Regions from separate parts of the Billgrantia sp. Q4P2 genome, predicted to be linked through region 1. Evidence: predicted binding sites of a transcription regulator. Region 1 holds the regulator's gene; the other holds the start of a gene.
What was found. The regulator FliA, encoded in region 1, starts transcription of late flagellar genes. The targets are predictions, from matches to a motif close to CTAAAGTTNNNNNNNNNNCNGCCGATA.
Positions count from the first base shown of each region.

Region 2: flgM (flagellar biosynthesis anti-sigma factor FlgM) is a predicted target of FliA. The motif match lies at 6,916-6,942, and genes of this name have one in related genera.

Region 1 covers NZ_JBRBAI010000002.1:37,441-47,172, reverse strand. Annotated here, with positions in the region: gene flhF (flagellar biosynthesis protein FlhF) at 1-328, shown strand, start outside; gene ACUY1T_RS03090 (hypothetical protein) at 329-916, shown strand; gene ACUY1T_RS03085 (flagellar protein FlhE) at 913-1,335, shown strand; gene ACUY1T_RS03080 (RNA polymerase sigma factor FliA) at 1,392-2,096, shown strand; gene ACUY1T_RS03075 (EAL and HDOD domain-containing protein) at 2,093-3,295, opposite strand; gene ACUY1T_RS03070 (EAL domain-containing protein) at 3,379-4,155, opposite strand; gene ACUY1T_RS03065 (hypothetical protein) at 4,150-4,470, shown strand; gene ACUY1T_RS03060 (motility protein A) at 4,467-5,285, shown strand; gene ACUY1T_RS03055 (OmpA/MotB family protein) at 5,278-5,964, shown strand; gene argF (ornithine carbamoyltransferase) at 6,084-7,004, opposite strand; gene ACUY1T_RS03045 (Grx4 family monothiol glutaredoxin) at 7,165-7,515, shown strand; gene rnt (ribonuclease T) at 7,586-8,251, opposite strand; gene ACUY1T_RS03035 (argininosuccinate synthase) at 8,455-9,675, shown strand.
Region 2 covers NZ_JBRBAI010000002.1:145,632-155,363, reverse strand. Annotated here, with positions in the region: gene ACUY1T_RS03535 (hypothetical protein) at 1-146, opposite strand, end outside; gene ACUY1T_RS03530 (amidase) at 442-1,863, shown strand; gene ACUY1T_RS03525 (putative bifunctional diguanylate cyclase/phosphodiesterase) at 1,907-3,652, opposite strand; gene ACUY1T_RS03520 (diguanylate cyclase) at 3,929-5,926, shown strand; gene ACUY1T_RS03515 (flagella synthesis protein FlgN) at 6,154-6,603, opposite strand; gene flgM (flagellar biosynthesis anti-sigma factor FlgM) at 6,600-6,881, opposite strand; gene flgA (flagellar basal body P-ring formation chaperone FlgA) at 7,025-7,714, opposite strand; gene flgB (flagellar basal body rod protein FlgB) at 7,898-8,311, shown strand; gene flgC (flagellar basal body rod protein FlgC) at 8,343-8,750, shown strand; gene flgD (flagellar hook assembly protein FlgD) at 8,756-9,448, shown strand; gene flgE (flagellar hook protein FlgE) at 9,601-9,732, shown strand, end outside.

The DNA of each region.
Region 1 (9,732 bases):
CGAACCCAAGCCGTTGCTGCTTACGCTGCTGCAGGGAGACGTGCTGCCGCAGCTTGCCCGCCGTGCCTGGCAGCGCCTGGACCCGGCTGAGCTTGGGGAGCTTCGTGCCGACCTGCGCCTGTTGATGGCCAGTGGCCTGGCAACGGTAGCGGCCCACCTGGACCTTGCCGAGGACGAGGTGGCGATGGATCTGCGGGCGGAGCTGCTGGGGCTTGGTGGAGGTCGTCGACGCCGTCGCGACGTCGCACTGCTCGAGTCGTTGGTACAACTCTTCATGGTGCGCGATACCATTCGCCACCTTGGTCTCGGTGAAAGGGAGACAGGCTAGATGGGATGGGACCAGGCCGCAGGACTGCGCCAATGGGCGAATTCAGGGGCGCAGGATTGCCCGACACACGTGGCCGAAATGCTGGTCGAGCTGGCTGCTCCCGCGGGCGGCAGTGGAGCAAGGCCGCAGGCGGCCGCCCGGGCGGCCAAGCCAGCCCCCCTGAGCGCCGCCGTAACACCGTCGCGCCCGACAGGTACCGCCAAGGACGTGACGTTGATGGTGTTGGGGTTGCCGGGTACCGCCGAACGGCACACCGCCAAGGTGACCGAGCTGCTGGAAAGCTGGGCGAGCGAAGGGCGGCGCTGGGTCGGCGACCCGCGCGACTGGCGCATCGTCGCCCTGCCCGTCGGCAGCCCGCACCTGCCGGTGCTGGCCGCACAGCAGGCCCATTGGGCACTGTGGGTGGATGATGACCTGGAAGCCTTCCGTCGCGGCTATCGCCTGCTCAAGCAGATCGCCGAGCAGGGTGGCCCGCAGCGCATGATAGCCGTGCATCCACCGGGGATGGGGCGTCAGGGGCTATTGTCCAATCTGCAGTATGTGGCGGAGGCTTATTTCGGCATCGAGCTACTGGTATTGGCGCGATGATACGTCGAAGGAGTCCCTGGTTTGCGGGTATCGCACTCTGTGGATGGTGGGTGGGTATCGCCCATGCCGCCGGTAGCTGGGTGGCCACCGCTCCTTCGCTGCGGGTGGCCATGGCCGAGCGACCGATGTCATCCGCTGCCTTGCTGCCACCCACGCCCGAGTTGGCCCGCGGCCAGGTGATGGGGCGGGTCGCTTGGCAGTATCAGCCGCCGGCTGGCAGCGAGGTGGATGCCTGGCTTTGCCACCCGGGAGACTGCGTGCGGCTGCCGGGGCCGCGTGGGCAGACCGACGTCATGCTGGGACTGCCGGCCGATACGCCACTGTATTTTCAGTTTTCACTGCAGGATCGCCGACAGCGTGCCGCGACCCTGCAAGGGCTGCAGGTGATCGTCAACCATGAGCATCTGCAACGTCCCTGACCCGTCGAGCGACCGAATCGACGCTCGAGGGAATCGTCAGCCGTGAGAGCGAGCGCATGTACACAGCACGAGGCAAGATCGAACAGGCAGACCTGCTGGATGAGTACCTGCCGCTGGTGAGGCGTCAGGCGCTTTCCATGCAGGTTCGACTACCGGCGAGCATCGAACTCGACGACCTGATCCAGGCCGGCACGGTGGGGCTGCTCGAAGCAATGGGCCGCTTCGATTCGACCCAGGGGGCCAGCTTCGCTACCTTCGCCAGCCAGCGCATCCGCGGTGCCATGCTCGACGAGTTGCGCAGTCGGGACTGGTTGCCGCGCAGCGTACGGCGTAACGCCCGGGCGGTCGATGAGGCCGTGCGATGCCTGGAGCAAACGCTTGGGCGGCCCGCCGAAGAGACCGAAATCGCCGCCGAACTCGACATGGAGTTGGAGGAATACCGGCAACTGCTCAACGATACCAACAGTGGGCATCTGCTGCCCTTCGAGGCGCTGATGGCCGAGGGTATCGAACCCGGGATCGAGGATGTGTCGATCGACACCCCCTACCGCCTGCTCATTGACGAAGAAAAGCGTCGGCAGTTGGCCGAGGGCATCGAGGCGCTTCCCGAGCGTGAGAAGCTGCTGATGGCGTTGTACTACCAGGAGGAACTCAACCTCAAGGAGATCGGCGTCGTGCTTGGCGTTACCGAATCGCGGGTCTGCCAGCTGCATAGCCAGGCGGTAAGCCGGCTCAGGGCGCGCCTGTCCGACCACGATTAAAGGTTGTTCATCAGTGCCTTGGTGCTTTCCAGCGCATTCATGTAGCAGCTGTGGAGCTGGTCGGGGGGCAGATCGTCGCTTGCTTCCTTGACCTGCTGCTCATGGTTCTCGCACAGGATCAGCACGGCGCCGAGGGGACCTGCCCGGTACTTCAGGGCGTCGATGATCGGCTGGCCCAGAGGCAGGTGTTCGAGCAAGGTATGGCGGTCCTCTTCGAGCAGAGCATCCATCATCGAGAACAAACCGGTGGTGAAGGCATCCTCGGAGTCGAGAGCTGGGAAGGGGGCCGCCAGGTTGCGGCACATGAAGGCGCGGGTCAGTGCCATGCGCAACACGATGCGCGACGAAGGCTGCAGGCTGGCGAGGGTCAGGGTCAGGATCAGCCGGCGCAGCTCGATCAGCCCCAGGATCTGTACCGCGCGATGCAGGTCGACTTCCTTGCCGCCGCGATGGAAATAGCTCGAGTTGGCCCGGCGCAGAATGGCCACGTGCAGGTGCGGCACCTGGACCACCAGCTCATGGAGCCGGTTGAAGTCGTTATTGTCTTCGTAAAGCGCGCGGATCAGTCGAATCTGGGCGGCACGGTTGCCATGGCGCCCGCGTGGTGCCGACGCAATGAAGCTGGGCTTGGCGAGATAATGCCCGTGGTAGTAGTCACAGCCCATCGCTTGGTAGCGCACCAGCTCTTCCCGGCTGTCGAGGTTCTCGACCAGCAACTTGACGTTGCGAGCGGGGAGTCGTTCCAGCGTCTTGTCATCGAGATCGCGTGGAGAAGAGAGCACGATGATGTCGCTGCGATCGAGCATCGCCTCGAGGTCCTGCTTCAGCAGGCGGGTCGGCACGATGACTCGGTAGCCGCGTTCGCGAATGTCGTCCAGGCGTTCGAGCAATTCGGCGTCGACCGTATGCGCCTCGGCGATACCAAGTGCCAGCCTGGGCGCCGGAGTGGGCAGCAGTTCAGGACGCTCGAGCCATTCCAGCGGGAGGTCGATGAACAGCGTACGGTTGCCCAGCAGGTCACTGTCGCCGAGTTCGTAGACGGCGCTGGTCAGCGCCCTGGCCGTGGCGGCCATGATGTCATCGGCTTCGTCATCGGTGTGCCGGCCATAGACCAGTCGATCCGCTACGTGGTGATGGCTGGCATCGTGTATCGGATGAAGGGCGATGGAGAAAGGACCGTGATCCTTTTGTTCAGGCATGCTGCTTGGCTCCCTGCTGAGTGTGATGCACTCGGAATAATCTCAACGTTCAGGCCGTCGTGATCGTGATCGAACCGCTTTTTCTAGATGGCCCGGCGCAACGCCACCAGAGACGGCTCCAGACCATGGGTCAGGCTCTCGAGGCTGGGGCGGGCATAGAAGAAGCCCTGCTGCTGGGGAATACCGCTGCGGGCCAACCACAGCGCTTCCGCGCGGGTCTCCACGCCTTCCGCCACCAGGTCGAAGCCAAGCTCCTGAGCCAGGGCGACGATGGCACGCAGTATTGCCTGGCGGCGCGAATCGCTGTCGCAGTTCATCACCAGGGTGCGGTCGATCTTGAGCCGGTCGGGGTGCAGCTCCACCAGCAGGTCGAGGTTGGCGAAGCCATTGCCGAAGTCATCCAGCGCAGTCACGAAGCCCGTATTGCGATAGGCCTGTATGATGTTGCGCAGATGCTGCTGGTCCTGCACCTTTTCGCTCTCGGTCACCTCGAACACCAGCCGCTGGGGAGGCCAGCCGACCTGTTCGGATATCGCCAGCGTCGCCTGGATACAGGCCATGGGCTCGTAGACCGCATTGGGCAGGAAGTTGATCGACAGGTTCTCGCGCATGCCGAGATGGCTGGCGAGTTCGATGGCGCGGATCCGGCAGGCCTGGTCGAAGCGATAGAGCAGGCGAGGCGTGACCTGAGCCAGGATGCTGGCCGCGGATTCGCCAGCCGGGCCTCTCACCAGCGCCTCGTAGGTGGTAATGCTGGCCGAGGCGAGGTCGACGATTGGTTGGAAGGCCATGGTGAACGCGAACGGCAATGGTCCCTCGCAGCGTTCGCAGTGTCCTTCCTTCTCGGCGCATCGATGCATGGCTACTCCTGTCTGGTCGGTATCGGCCAGTTGATCCTCTTCCTGCGCGTCATGGCCGTCACAGGAATCGCTCGTGGGCAAGATGCAGGCGTCGAGCCTACCGCTTCCGACAAGGACATCACGACTATTGTATCGGCTGGAAGAAAGAAAACTTTAGCTGTATCGGCCGGAAGCAAGAAAACTTTAGCGTGGCCTGAAAAGCTTGACCTGGGTCAACTCAACGCAGGCTTTTTCCAGGCACCGCTAAAGTGCTTTTGTTCTCCGCCGATATTTCCCATTAGACTCGTTGCCCCGTGTTTTCAGGAGCTTGCATGAATCCATCCACCATTATCGGCATGTTCGCCAGTATCGTCCTGCTGGTCAGCGTGCTGTTCTTTACCGCCGAGTCGCCGCAGAGCTTCATCAACCTGCCGGGCCTTGCCATCGTGCTGGCCGGAACCATGGCGGCCACCTTCATCAGCTATCCGCTCAAGGAAGTCCTGCGGGTGGTGCGTCTGGTGGGCCTGGTCTTTCGCCGCGAGAATACCTATATGCGCGACGATATCAAGGAACTGGTGGATATCTCGCGGCTGTGGTTCAAGGGCGACGTACGGGCCGTGGAGGCGGCGCTGGAAAAGGCGCGCAACCCCTTCCTGCGCACCGGCATCCAACTGGTCATCGCCAATACCAAGGAAGAGGAGATCTTCGACCTGCTGCGCTGGCGCATCGCCCGGCTCAAGGCACGCGAGCACGCCGAGGCGCAGATCTTCCGCACCATGGCGACGTATGCCCCGGCCTTCGGCATGATCGGTACCCTGGTGGGGCTGGTCAACATGCTGGAGGTGATGGAGTCGGGCGATCTGCATGTCATCGGCCCGCGCATGGCGGTGGCGCTGCTGACCACCTTCTACGGCATTCTGCTGGCCAACCTGGTATTCAAGCCGATCGCCGTTAAGCTCGAACGGCGCACGGAAGAGCGGTTGATCGCCATGAACATGGTGCTCGAGGGAATATCGCTGATTACCAAGCGCCGACTGCCTTCCTTCATTGAGGAAACCCTCCACTCCTTCGTCGTCAACTATCACGACGAGATTCGCGACCCGGAAGTGGCCAGGCGCGACGACCCCGACGGACAGGCACAAAATGCTTGATCGCAGCACACGCGACATGCTGCACCCTCCGGTGGTCGATGCAGCCGATGGCGAGGGTTGGCTGGTGAGCTACCTGGACGTGTTGACCCTGCTCATCACGCTGTTCGTTCTGCTGCTCTCGCTGGCTGGCAATGGCCTGGCCGTCAAGGGCAGCCGCCATGGCGGTGAGGACAGTGCGCTCGTCACTCCGCAGGCCGAGGCTGCGGCACGCATGGTGGCGGGTTCGGGTATCAAGCCGCGCCATGATGGTCTGCAGCCGCGCTTCCCCGGGCTCAACATCGAAGGCGTGAGCGTGACCGAGGGGCAGCAGGGCATTACCCTGCGTATCGACGACAACCTGCTGTTCGATAGCGGCCAGGCGATGCTCACCGGGCAGGGGCGTGAGGTGTTGGGCCGGTTGCGTGAAGCCCTCGCGACATTCGAGGGCGACATCTCCGTGGAAGGCCACACCGACAGCATTCCCATTGCTACCGCCCGTTTCCCCTCCAACTGGGAACTCTCCTCCGGGCGTGCCATTGCCGTATTGCGCTACCTGTCCGAGCTGGGTTTGCCGGCCGAGCGGCTACGAGCGGTGGGTTACGCCGAGACGCGCCCGTTGGAAAGCAATGATACGGCGGAGGGGCGCGCCATCAATCGCCGTGTCGAACTTCTCCTGCACCAGGAAGTGGCGGGCGGCTAGTCTCATCCCTTGGCAGCCCCTGAGTCCGTAGGCAAGTTGCTGCATGGGCGACACCGGGGCATCCTGCACCGCCGAAAGCGCAGTCTCGGCGGTGCAGGCAGTCTAGAGAGGCTGAAAAGTCAGTGGTCGACGCGACCCAGCAGCAGGAACTCGATCAGCGCCTTCTGGGCGTGCAGCCGGTTGCCGGCTTCCTGCCATACCACCGCGCGTGGGTCGTCGAGCAGGGTTTCGCTGATCTCTTCACCGCGATGCGCAGGCAGGCAGTGCAGGAACACGACGTCGGGTTTGGCGCGGTCCAGCATGGCCTCGCTGACCTGGAAGCCGGCGAAATCGGCCTCGCGCTTGGCTTGCTCCTCCTCCTGACCCATCGAGGCCCACACATCGGTAGTGACCAGGTCGGCTCCGACCACGGCCTCGGCGGGATCGTGCAGCAGGGTGACTCGATCGCCGGCGGCGTCGAGAATGTCCTGGCGTGGCTCGTAGCCCTCGGGGCAGCATACGCGCAGCTGGAAGTCGAACTGGCGCGCGGCGTTGATCCACGAGTGGCACATGTTGTTGCCATCGCCGATCCAGACTGCCGTGCGACCGCACACGCTGCCGCGCAGCTCGGTCCAGGTCATCACGTCGGCCAGCAGCTGGCAGGGGTGATAGTCGTCGCTCAGGGCATTGATCACCGGCACCGAGCTGGCGCCCGCATAGGTTTCGAGGCCGGCATGAGAGAAGGTGCGGATCATGACGATGTCGACCATCTCTGCCAGCACCCTCGCGGTATCCTCGATCGGCTCGCCGCGCCCGAGCTGGGTATCCCGCGGGGAGAGAAACAGTGCATGACCGCCGAATTGGGCCATGGCCGTTTCGAACGAGACCCGGGTGCGCGTCGAGGATTTCTCGAAGATCATGGCCAGCGTGCGATTGGTGAACGGGGCGTAGGTCGGCCCCTGGGCACGCAGGCGGTTCTTGATCGTGATGGCGCGCTGGATCAGGTAGTGCAGCTCTTCGGGGCTCAGGTCCAGCAGGGTCAGGAAATGGCGTGTCGCCATGGCGATCTCTCCGCGCGAAAAAACCACCATCCTAGCCAGCCTGCGGGGGATGCGCAATTCGCTCGTCATCAGTAGAATGGGGCCATGAGCTAAAGGCTGAGTATTGCACTCGGGTATTATCCGACAACCTCGGCACCACTTCTTTCCAACAGGAGCGCACATGAGCACCACCATCGAGAACATTCAGCGCCAGATCAGTGAGAACCCCATCCTGATCTACATGAAGGGCACTCCTCAGTTGCCGCAGTGCGGCTTCTCCGCCCAGACCGTGCAGGCCCTGATGGCCTGTGGCGAGCGCTTCGCCTTCGTCAACGTGCTGGACAACCCCGACATCCGCGCCGAGCTGCCGAAGTATGCCAACTGGCCCACTTTCCCCCAACTGTGGGTGGAAGGCGAGCTGGTGGGTGGCTGCGACATCGTCGGCGAGATGCACCAGAGCGGCGAGCTGGAGAAGCTGATCAAGGAGGCCGCGGCGCGCGCCAAGGCCAAGGAGGAGAGCGGCGACGCTTGATCCCGCTTTCGCAGGCTTGCCCTGACAAGGCCCACGAGCTCCGGCTCGTGGGCCTTGTCATTGCAGTGCCCTACAGCTCGTCGAGGCCCTGCTCGCGTTGCGCCAGTGCCCAGCCGCCGAGATCCTTGTAGCGGTTGACGATGGCGCAGAACAGTTCTGCGGTGCGCTCGGTGTCGTAGCGCGCCGAGTGGGCTTCCTGGTTGTCGAAGGGTATGCCGGCCGCGCGGCAGGCACGGGCCAGGACCGTCTGGCCGTAGACCAGGCCCGACAGGCTGGCGGTATCGAAGCTGGAAAAGGGGTGGAAAGGGTTGCGCTTGATCCCGCAGCGGTTGATCGCGGCGTTGAGAAAGCCATGGTCGAAGGCAGCGTTGTGGCCCACCAGCACCGCACGGGTGCAGCCATGCGACTTGATCGCCTTGCGCACGGGACGAAAGATCTCGCTCAGCGCTTCCGCTTCGCTGAGTGCAACGCGCTGACGTAGCGGATCGTCGAGCTTTATGCCGGTGAAGTCGAGAGCCGATTGCTCCACGTTGGCTCCAGAGAAGGGTTGCACGTGGTAGGCGTAGGTGGCCTCTGGCATCAGGTTGCCTTCCGAATCCATGGTCAGCGTCACAGCGGCGATTTCGAGAATGGCGTCGCGCTCCGCGTTGAACCCGCCGGTTTCCAGATCCACCACCACAGGCAGGAAACTGCGGAACCGCTGCGCCATCATCTCGCGAGTGATCGCCTCGCTCATGCGCCTCTCCTCATCACGTGCCTCTCGCTGCTAGTCGTTTTCGGGGACGGCTCCTTGCCAGCGGGCAAGCGCCGTGGCCAGGCCGATTCTCATGGGCAAAAAGTCTAACAGCTTGGCCGCGATACGTCCCGCCGCCGGTATTCGCCGAGCGGCAGCCACGTTATACTGCTTCCCTTGAACGTCTATTTGAGAGGAGCCCCCGAATGTCCGATGTCAAGAAGGTCGTGCTTGCCTATTCTGGCGGCCTGGACACGTCCGTCATCGTCAAGTGGTTGCAGGAAACCTACAACTGCGAGGTAGTGACCTTTACCGCCGACATCGGTCAGGGCGAGGAAGTGGAGCCGGCGCGTACCAAGGCCCAGGCCTTGGGCGTCAAGGAAATCTACATCGAGGACCTGCGCGAGGAGTTCGTGCGCGACTACGTCTACCCGATGTTCCGCGCCAATACCATCTACGAGGGTGAGTACCTGCTGGGCACCTCCATCGCCCGCCCATTGATCGCCAAGCGCCTGATCGAGATTGCCAACGAGACCGGTGCCGATGCCATCTCCCACGGCGCCACCGGCAAGGGTAACGACCAGGTGCGCTTCGAGATGGGCGCCTACGCGCTCAAGCCCGGCGTCAAGGTGATCGCGCCGTGGCGCGAGTGGGACCTCACTTCCCGCGAGAAGCTGATGGCCTACTGCGAGCAGCACGATATCCCCGTCGACTTCTCCAAGAGCAAGAAGAAGTCGCCGTACTCCATGGACGCCAACCTGCTGCACATCTCCTACGAGGGCGGCATCCTCGAGGACCCATGGGCCGAGGCCGAAGAGGACATGTGGCGCTGGAGCGTGTCGCCCGAGGCCGCACCGGATGTGCCCACCTACGTCGAGCTGACCTTCGAACACGGCGACATCGTCGCCATCGACGGCAAGGCGATGAAGCCCCACGAGGTGCTCGAGACCCTCAACAAGCTGGGCGGCGACAACGGTATCGGCCGTCTCGACATCGTCGAGAACCGCTACGTCGGCATGAAGTCCCGCGGCTGCTACGAGACACCGGGAGGCACCATCATGCTGCGTGCCCATCGCGCCATCGAGTCTATCACCCTCGACCGCGAGGAAGCGCACCTCAAGGACGAGCTGATGCCCAAGTACGCCAAGGTGATCTACAACGGCTACTGGTGGAGCCCCGAGCGTCGCATGCTGCAGGCCGCCATCGACGAGACCCAGAAGAACGTCTCTGGCGTGGTGCGCATGAAGCTCTACAAGGGCAGCGCCACCGTGGTGGGCCGCAAGTCCGAACAGTCGCTGTTCGACGAGTCCATCGCGACCTTCGAAGACGATGCCGGCGCCTACAATCAAAAGGATGCCGAGGGCTTCATCAAGCTCAACGCCCTGCGCCTGCGTATTGCGGCCGGTAAGGGCCGTCAGCAGAGCTGATTGCCTGTCGATTTGCTCCAGGACGCGCCGGCCCCATGGCCGGCGCTCTTGTCTGGG
Region 2 (9,732 bases), 110 kb from region 1:
TGCTCGACCTTCTCGCAGTAGCGCTGCTGGTCTGGTGTCAGGTCAGCCGGGTTTACCGTCACTGCCCGATCCTTTGCATCATTGAGCAGATGGATGCCAGCGCCGATGCCGACCACGCAGGCGGCAGCCACCAATGCCTTGTTCATGGCCTATTCCTTGTCATTTATTCGAGTTTATTAACCAAGGTTAGCCTCTCGAAACGCACGGATACAAAGTCGACTGCATTCGCGGTGTCATCTCGCATCTCGTCGGCTACGTTGCGGGCACGGCCAGTTTCGCTCCCCCCTTGCATCAGAGGGCTGAGCGGCAAGCATCGGGAGGGTCGCTCGGCTCGCCGTTGGCCGTGGTCAAGGTTGCCATGTGTCGGTCAGTCCAATTTGCCCTTCTGGATGGGTGTTATCCACAATCGTAAGAGGTCTCACTGGAAAAACGGAGGTTCTTGTGAGCGACACCGATCTTGGCACCATGGATGCGGGCCAGCTGCGCCAGTTCTTTGAAAGCGGCGCGGCCTCGCCCCTGGAAGCGGCGAGAGCCGCACTCGAGCGCATCGATCGCTTCAACGATAGCGTCAATGCTTACGTGGTGGTCGACCGGGAGGGCGCAGAAGCTGCCGCCGAGGCTTCGGCCCGGCGCTGGCGCGAAGGGCGTCCACTGAGTCACATCGATGGTATTCCCGTCTCGTTGAAGGACCTGACCGAATCTGCCGGACTGCCGGCGCGCAAGGGATCGCTGACGGAATCGGACGCCCCCTGCGAGCGGGATTCTCCGCCGGCACGCATGCTGCGCGAGGCCGGTGCGGTGATCCTGGGCAAGACCAATACACCGGAATTCGGTTGGAAGGCCATTACCGACAATCGCATCTTTGGTGCGACGGCCAACCCATGGGACACGGGATTGACGCCGGGAGGGTCGTCGGGAGGTGCGGCGGTGGCTGCGGCACTCAACATGGGGGTGCTTCACCAAGGTGGCGATTCAGGCGGCTCGATCCGCATACCCGCTTCGTTCTGCGGTGTGTTCGGTTTCAAGCCCACCTTCGGCTGGGTGCCGGAGTGGCCGCGTTCGAAGGAGGCTTCGCTCTCTCACCTGGGGCCATTGACACGTACCGTACCCGATGCGGTGCGCATGCTCAACGTGATCGGCCGCTACGACTATCGTGACCCCTATGCATTGCGTGGACAGCCCGCCGACTGGGGAGAGGAGCTTGGGCTTGGGATAGAGGGTATGCGCATCGCCTATTCTCCGACGCTGGGCTATGCCCGAGTGGAGCCGGCGGTGGCCGAGTGCGTGCGCCAGGCCGCTCGACGCCTGGAAGAGCTGGGTGCCGTGGTCGAGGAAGTGGACCCTGGCTTCGAGTCGCCCATTCGTATCTTCAATACGCTCTGGTTCACGGCGTCGCTTGCGGTGTATCGCGAACACGGCGAGCGGCAGCGCCGGCTACTCGATCCCGGCATGGTGGCCGATGCGAAGCGGGCCGAGCAGTTCAGTGCGCTGGACATGTTCTACGCCCTCAAGGAGAGGGCGCTGCTGACGGAGAGGCTCGAACATTTCAATCAGCGCTATCATCTGGTCATGACGCCTGCGGTGGCGGTGCGTCCTTTCCCCCTCAAGCACGATGTGCCGCCGGGCAGCAGTATGCGTGATTGGGAGGAGTGGGCGCCGTTCTCCTATCCCTTCAACCTCAGTCAGCAGCCGGCTGCGTCCGTGCCCTGTGGCTTCACGCCGGATGGCCTGCCCGTGGGGTTCCAGTTGGCGGGGGGCAAGCATGACGATGTGCGGGTGTTACGGGTCAGTCATGCGTATCTCTCGGCCTTTCCGCCGCAATTTCCCGATGAACTCGATATGGCTCGCGACAGCTCGGCGTAGCGTTGTGGCCGAGGCGGCGCCTCCCCCGTTGGCTCGACTTTCGTCATTCGTCGGCTGGTCCATGCTCCTCGAGCCAGTGTGCCAACGCCTCTGCGGCCATGGGCGGACAATACAGGCGGCCCTGCGCGAGGCGTGCGGAGACGGTTTCCACGATGGTCGCCAGGCTTTCATCGTCAACGCCAACGATCACAGGCTCGATATCGAGGGAGTTCAGCATACGGCATGACGCCTCGACCAAGCGTCGGCCATCGTGGTGAATGCCGGCCAGTCGGGCATCGATGGTGGCCTTGTGGAAGGGCAGGCGAGACAGCCAGACGAGATCGATCGGATCATTGCCGAGCCCCTCCACCGCGAGACGAATGCCGAGCTGTTCGAGCCGCTTGAGCAGGTGGGTTGCCTTGTCCAGGTCGTTGCCAAGGCCCTGGGCGGGAACCTTGAGCGTCAGCCATTCGAAGGAGTTCATTTCCTGATGCCGCAGGAAGTGGTCCAGCGGCCGGCGATCGAAGGTGTCATGCGCCAGATGCGCTTCGCACAGGTGGATGGAAACCGACAGCTTGCCCAGAGGGGAGCCGGTGTCGTGCCACTGGCGATGATCGGCGACCGCCGTCTTGATCATCCAGCGGTTGAGGCGTACGCCGAGCCCCTGGCGGGCGATCATGTCGAGATAATGCCCGGGTGAATGCTGCCAGCGCTTGGGCTGCTTCCAGCGCAGTACGGCTTCCATGCCGGTGCAGTGCAGATCACGGCGATCGAACTCTGGCTGGTAGTGCAGCACGAAGTGCTGATCCGGCATATGAATGGCTTCGCTGAGCAGGCTCTCGATCCGGTGCTTCTCCTTGAGCCGTGCCGTCAGTCGACGATCGACGAAGGCCAGGCGACCGGGCCCCTTCTTGCGGGCGATGAACATGGCGCTGCGCGCCGCCGTTATCAGTGTCTCGACGTCCTGCGCATCGGTGGGGTAGAGCGCGATGCCGATCGATGCCGTCACCAGCAGGTAGCGATCCCCGGAAGTAAATGGCGCTTCCAGCGCTTCCTGCAAGCGTTCCGCTACCCGCTGTGCCGACTCGGCTGCCCCGTCCTTTTCCAGCAGCACCACGAACTGGTCGCTGCCGAGCCTTGCCAGGGTATCCTTGCTGCGTACCTCGCGCTGCAGGCGTTGGGCCAGTTCGCCCAGCATGCGATCGCCTTCGATATGTCCTACCGCATCGTTGATGGCCTTGAACCGATCGATATCGATGAACAGCAGCGCGAGCGTGGTGTCGGTGCGCTCGGCCTGGGCCAGGGCGTGATTCAGGCGATCCCGCAGCAGCAGCCAGTTGGGCAGGCCGGTCATGGGGTCGATGTGTATCCAGTGACGATCGTCGAGCACTTCACCATTGGCAGGAGTGAATAGTACGAAGGTATGCAGAAAATGACGCGCCTGCTGGTGCTCGTCGAGCAGGGCGTCGACAGTCATCAGTACCGGTACCGACTCCCCATCGGCACGGCGGCAAAGCACTTCCTGCTGCCAGGAGCGGGCCAGGCCCTGTGTGGTACCCGCCGTAGCCGGCAGGTGCGAAGGGGTGCGTAGAGACGCGTAAAAATGCTCGATCGGCCAACCGGTCGTTTCGGTTCGATCGCTCCCGGCAATGCGGCAGAAGGCGTCATTGACTCTCAAGATGAGTCCTTCACCGTCGGTGATGACCATGCCGGTCTGGCTCTGCTCGAAGGCATGCTGAATCAGCCGAGCCGGATGCTGGGCAAGGAGTTGCACGTGCTTGCCCGGTGGGCGGTTACCTTTATGGGTCATCGGAACGGCTTCGGTTAAGTCAAATTCGTGTCATTGGGTCTATATCGTCCTTTCTCGCCAAGACTTGAGCCTGGCGCTCTCTTCCGTTGAGGGATGGCGACGCGATGTTGGGTAAGATGCTTTGATGTGTTTCCAAGTCTCAAGTTCGCTTTGGGCGTGCCGATAACGTAAGTAGCTCTCCTGCTTCCTTGCGGGCTGCCATGGGAAGGCGGTGCCTATTGTAAAGCTGAACTGACAAGCTATTTACCTCGATCAAGGGGAATCTTCTTGCACGTGATGGCACCTATCGCGTCCCTGGCTCGCTCACTCTGCTCGTTGCAAGGTCGTCTTCTTGCTGGGCTGGCCATGACCTGGCTGGTGATTGTCGGCATCGTACTGGTGCTGGCCTGGCAGTTCGGCAAGGGGCTCGTCGATGAAGTCAATCTTGCTCATCTGCGCTACGAATCGCAGCTGATCGCCGATGACCTGGCCGAGCAGGTCGAGGGGAGGCTGGGTGCGCTGAAACGGCTCGAGCAAAGCATGCGCGGTGCGGAAATGGAAGAGTTGTCGTCCCGGTTGGCGAGCAACCAGGTGCTGCTGGAGTGGTTCGAGGGCCTGATGGTGACCGACGCTGGCGGTCGCGTCGTGGCGGACTGGCCTGTCGTGCCGGGGCGAGTGGGACTCGAAACTGCCGACACGGAATATTTCCGCTTGGTTCGTCATTCGCCATGGCCATACGTGAGCCAGCCCTTCATCGGCAGGGCGAGCGGTGATTCCCTGGTGCTCATGCTGGTGCCTCGCTTCGACGAGCAGGGAAGCTTTGCCGGCCTGGTCGGCGGCATGATCAATCTTACTCACGGTGGCCTGTTCCGTCGTTTGGAGAGGATCCGCTTGGGTGAGGATGGCTACGTGTCGGTACTCACCGCAGCGGGTGAGCTGCTCTTTCATCCGCGGCGCCAGCCGTCGGTGACCCTGAGTGAAGCCTTCGACGACTCTGCGACGCTGCAGCTCGCACTGGACGGCTGGCAAGGCGAGACGGTTAGCCAGAGTGGTGGCGGCCCCCCGATTCTCATGTCGTATCGTCAGATCTGGCCGGCAGATTGGGTCGTCAAGGTGGCGGTGCCCCAGGCTCAGGTCCGGGTGCCGCTGGGCGATTTTCTGGTGCGGCTGTGGTGGGCCTGGCTGGTACTGGCCATCATGATGCTGGTCACCATGCGTTTGCTGGTCAGGCGGTTGCTGAGCCCCCTGCATCGGCTCGAGCGGCAGATCGCCCAGGTCGGGGCGGGTGAGAGGCGCTACCTCGAACTCTCTACCAGCATGCACGAGCTGCGTCAGGTGGCCAGTAGCTTCAACCGGCTGGAGCATGAGCGGCTGGCAGCGCTCGAACACTTGCGCGATCGCCAGGCATTTCTCGATGCGGTATTGGGTTCGACACCCATCGGCATGTTCGTGGCGGATCTGAAAGGTCGCCTCAACTACTTGAACCCGGCGTTGCTCGAACTGCTCGGGCTCGATGCGATGCATAGCGCCAGGGAGTGGTGGGAGCGTATTCACCCCGCCGACAAGCAGGGCACCGAAGACATGTGGCGTCATACCCTGGCGACCGGCAGCGACTTCGTGCGCCAACTGCGTTTCCTCCATCCTGGCGGTGCTACGCTCTGGGTCGAAGTGCATGCCAGCCAAGTGCTAGGCAATGAACAGTCGCTGGGATTCGTGGGCATGGTCAAGGACATCACCGAGCGGCGGCAGCAGGAGGCGCTCCAGCGCTGGGAGGCCGAGCACGACCCGCTGACCGGGCTGCTCAATCGGCGTGGCTTCGAGCGGCGCCTGGAAGAGGCGCTGGCGGAATACTCCAAGACCGGCACGCCCTCGGTGCTGATTCTGTTCGACCTCGACCACTTCAAGCCGATCAACGATGAAGGTGGCCATGCCCTGGGTGACGAAATGCTGCGGCGAGTCGCTCAGGTGGTGGCCTGGGAAGTGCGGCGCAGCGACCACGTCGCACGCCAGGGAGGGGATGAATTCGCGGTCCTGTTGCCCAGCTGCACGCTCAAGCAGGCGGGTGAGATCGCCGAATCCTTGCGTCGCGCGGTATCCGAGGTCACTGTGACCAACGAGGGCAAGATCTACAGCATCACGCTCAGCATGGGGGTCACGGCGCTGCAGGAGGGCGACGAATCCGTCGAAGTCGTGCTCGCTCGTGCCGACGAGGCAAGCTACAAGGCCAAGGCTGATGGGCGCAATACCGTGGTGATCACTACCTGCGATGATGATCTGATCGACAGCCTGTGGTAACGGACCCGACAACGGGTAGGGGGTGCGCGGTTGCGAGGACGTTGCCTTGCTGGCGCGCAGCGAGCACGTACTATCACTATCGGCCGGCCTCACTGGCCGGCCGGCAATAATGCGCTGAATCGCTGAATCGCTGAATCGCTGAATCGCTGAATCGCTGAATCGCTGAATCGCTGAACTCGTGAAGGCGGGGCGGAAGAAGGGGTGCGAGAGAGGCGGCCGGGAGCGGCTTAAACCGAGGCGTTGATGTGCCCCGATTGGGCGGCAACGCGCCCGCTGGCGCGATAGACGGTCTTTTCCGCGGCTTCATGGATGAACGTCAGAAGGCGTGTGTTCTGCTCCATGCGCAGTTCCACCAGCTTGCCGTTCAGTGCATTGAGGCGCTGAGCTTCACGAGTCAGCTCCAGGGTATGTGTCCAGGCGTGTTCGCAGCCGGCGTCGGCTGCCGCCTGACGTGCACCTTCCGCTCCACTGGCATAGCCCAGCCGTTGCTGCACGCTTTGACGCAGGGTTTCGCTGGCTTCCAGCTTCGCCAGTAGCGCCTGCTTGCGTGCGGCGATGTCGCCGAGCACGTTGCCATCGATTTTCGCATCGGCCAGCAAGGTGCGCTCCTGCTGGAGCAGTCCAATGACGCCGTCCAGACGTTGCTGCTGTTCCTGAAGAAGCTTCGCCAGGCTCATTCCCCACCGCGCTCCGCTGTCAGGGATTCGATCAGGGCATCGGCAATACGGTCGGCACGGATTTCCAGCCGCCCCTCGCGAATGGCTTCCCGAATTTCTTCGACCCGCGCCATATCGACGTCGCGCGAGGTATCGGCAGCCTGATGGCTGAGATGGGTGGCCGCCGAGGGGCCGGGCTCCTGCTGCCCTGAGGGGGTGGCGCCCTTGACTGGCTGAGTCTCCTCGCGCGGTGTCGTCTGCGTCGGGCGAGTCAGGGGATTCTGGCTGTTGATCTTCACGATAATGGCCTCATGACCGGATGCTTTCACCTGCTATCGGCAGCGCGCTGGATAACTTTAGGCCTGTTTGCGGGCGCAAGTGTCTCAGGCGGACATGCGCGTGCCATTCCTGGTGTGCTTGCGTCAACGCGCAGCGGTCAGTGTCAGAAGTCTACGACAAGGACGCCCTCTCCGGCCACCTCTGCCGTCACGACTTCGCGGCTATCGAAGCGAACCCGGATCCGGTCGCCGAGTCCTCCCGGTTCCAACGCTTGTCCCTCTCGCAAAACGCGAAATGCCGTACCCCTGGCCTCGACCACGACGCGTTGGTTTCTCTCCACCAGCGGCAGGCTGCGGAACTGATGGGCCTGCAGCGGCTGGCCGGGGGCGAGGGCGCGCGTCGCCATCTGGCCGACGATCTCGTCGACGTCGAGCAGGGTTCGGTTTGGCAACTCGGCGAGGTTGCCTGAGTGCATGATCAGTTGATCGCGGCGCACGGTCTCGCCTGGGGAAAGCGGGGCGCCGAGTACCGGATATTCACCCATCACGCCGACTTCTGCCTGCAGGTAGCGTACCTGGCGGCCGTCGCTGCCGCAGCGTACGCCGACGGAGACGCGGCCAAGGGGGGCTTCGCCCGGGCGCGTGAGAAAGGGCTGGGGAGATTCGCAGGCCGGCAGCCTGGCGGACGGGGGATGCAGTTCGATGACGAGCTCGTCGCCCAGCGCGCTGGCCTCCTCGTGCAGGAAGCCGTGCACGACTTGCAGCAGCTCGGTGTCATCGGCCGAGGCTGCCGGTATCGCCAGCAAACCGGCCAGCGACAGCAGTGGCAACAGGGCGAGGCGGGTCAAACGCATGGGGCAAGGCCGTCCAGCATGAGGGTAATGGCAGGATTCTAGCTGGCCGCGCCAGGCTGAAACAGTGGAAATGAACAAGGAAAACCGGCCTGTTCCTGCCATTGAAATGACAGGGGCATCGCTATTCTTCAACCTCAAGAAGTTCCGCATGTCATCCACTGGGTTTGGACGGGGAGTGCCGGCATGATCGACCAGCTCGAGGCCGCCTTTAATTATCACCAGCAGGCGCTGGGCCTGCGCCAGCAGCGTCACCAGATCCTGGCGAGCAACATTGCCAATGCCGATACGCCGAACTACAAGGCGCGTGACATCGATTTCGCCAGTGAACTGAAGAAGGCGGTCGAGCAGGGGCGCACGACCGGCGGCGGGCTATCGCTCGCACGTACCTCCGAGCGGCACCTGTCGGGCCAGGCCATGGCGGCGCCCTCCCAAGAGCTGCTCTACCGCGTTCCCGACCAGCCGAGCCTGGACGGCAATACCGTGGACATGGATCGCGAGCGTACTCAGTTTGCCGACAACTCAGTGCGCTATCAGGCGGCGCTGACCATCATGAACAGCCGCATCCAGGGGCTGAAGAACGCCATGCAGCCGGAATAACAGACCGGATCAGACGGAGAGAGATCTTACCATGTCGATGTTTTCCGTGTTCGATATCGCCGGCTCGGCCATGAGCGCCCAGTCGCAGCGTATGAACGTCACCGCCAGCAACCTGGCCAACGCCGACAGCGTGGCCGGGCCGGACGGCGAAGCCTACCGGGCCAAGCAGGTGCTGTTCGAATCGCGCCTGCAGGGTGGCCACGGCATTGGCGGTGTCGGTGTACGCGAAGTGGTTGAGGACCCCTCGCCCCTGCGCATGGAGTATCGCCCCGAGCACCCGCTGGCCAACGAGGAGGGTTACGTAACCATGCCCAACGTCGAGCCGGTGCATGAAATGGTCAACATGATCTCGGCATCGCGCTCCTATCAGGCCAACGTCGAAGTCATGAACACGAGCAAGCAAATGATGCTCAAGACACTAACGCTGGGCGAGGGCTGATCGTCATGTCCAACACCATCGACGCCAACGTCGTTACACGCCTGAACCAGGGTGGCCCTTCCGCCCGCGATGCCAGCCAGTCCGCCGAGCTGCGCAACAACTTCATGACGCTGCTGATCGCCCAGATGCAGCATCAGGATCCGCTCAATCCCATGGATAACCATGAGATGACCACGCAGCTGGCCCAGATCAATACGGTCAGCGGCATCGAGGATCTCAACAAGACCCTGAAGGGTATCACTGACCAGATGAACGCCGGCCAGACCTTGCAGGCGACCGCCCTGATCGGGCAGGGCGTGCTGGTGCCGGGCGATCGCCTACTACTCGAACATGGCGATGATGGCGAGCTGCATACCACCCCGTTCGGCATCGAGCTGCCCCAGTCGGCCGACAACGTGCGCGTGGTGATCACCAACGCCAGTGGCCAGGTGATCAACCGCTACGACATCGGGCCGGTCAAGGCCGGGGTGGAATCGTTCACCTGGGATGGCCGCACCAGCGAGGGGGAGGCAGCCGCCTCGGGCTCCTATCGCGTGCGCATCGAGGCCACCAGCGGCGACAAGGCGCTGGATGCCAGCACCCTCAACTACGCCGTGGTCGGCGGTGTGACGCCGCCCGACAAGAACGGTGGCGTGAGGCTGGACCTGGGTGCCGTCTATGGTCAGGTCGGCCTCGACCAGGTCAAGCAGATTCTCTGATTCTTCATCCATTAACACAGCATCAAGGAAGTGCTGTACGAATAGCCGAGCACCGCGCAACGCAGCGATACACTCGTGCAGGCATTCGTGCAGTGCTTACTAAAAGAACCGCGCATAGCGGCAAATACAGCCGGTAGGCAGAGGAACGAAACATGAGCTTTTCACAAGCATTGAGCGGCCTGAACTCCCAGTCGCAGAAACTGGGGGCGATCGGCAACAACATCGCCAACTCCCAGACCGTGGGGTTCAAGGGCTCCAACGTCCAGTTTTCCGACGTCTTCGCC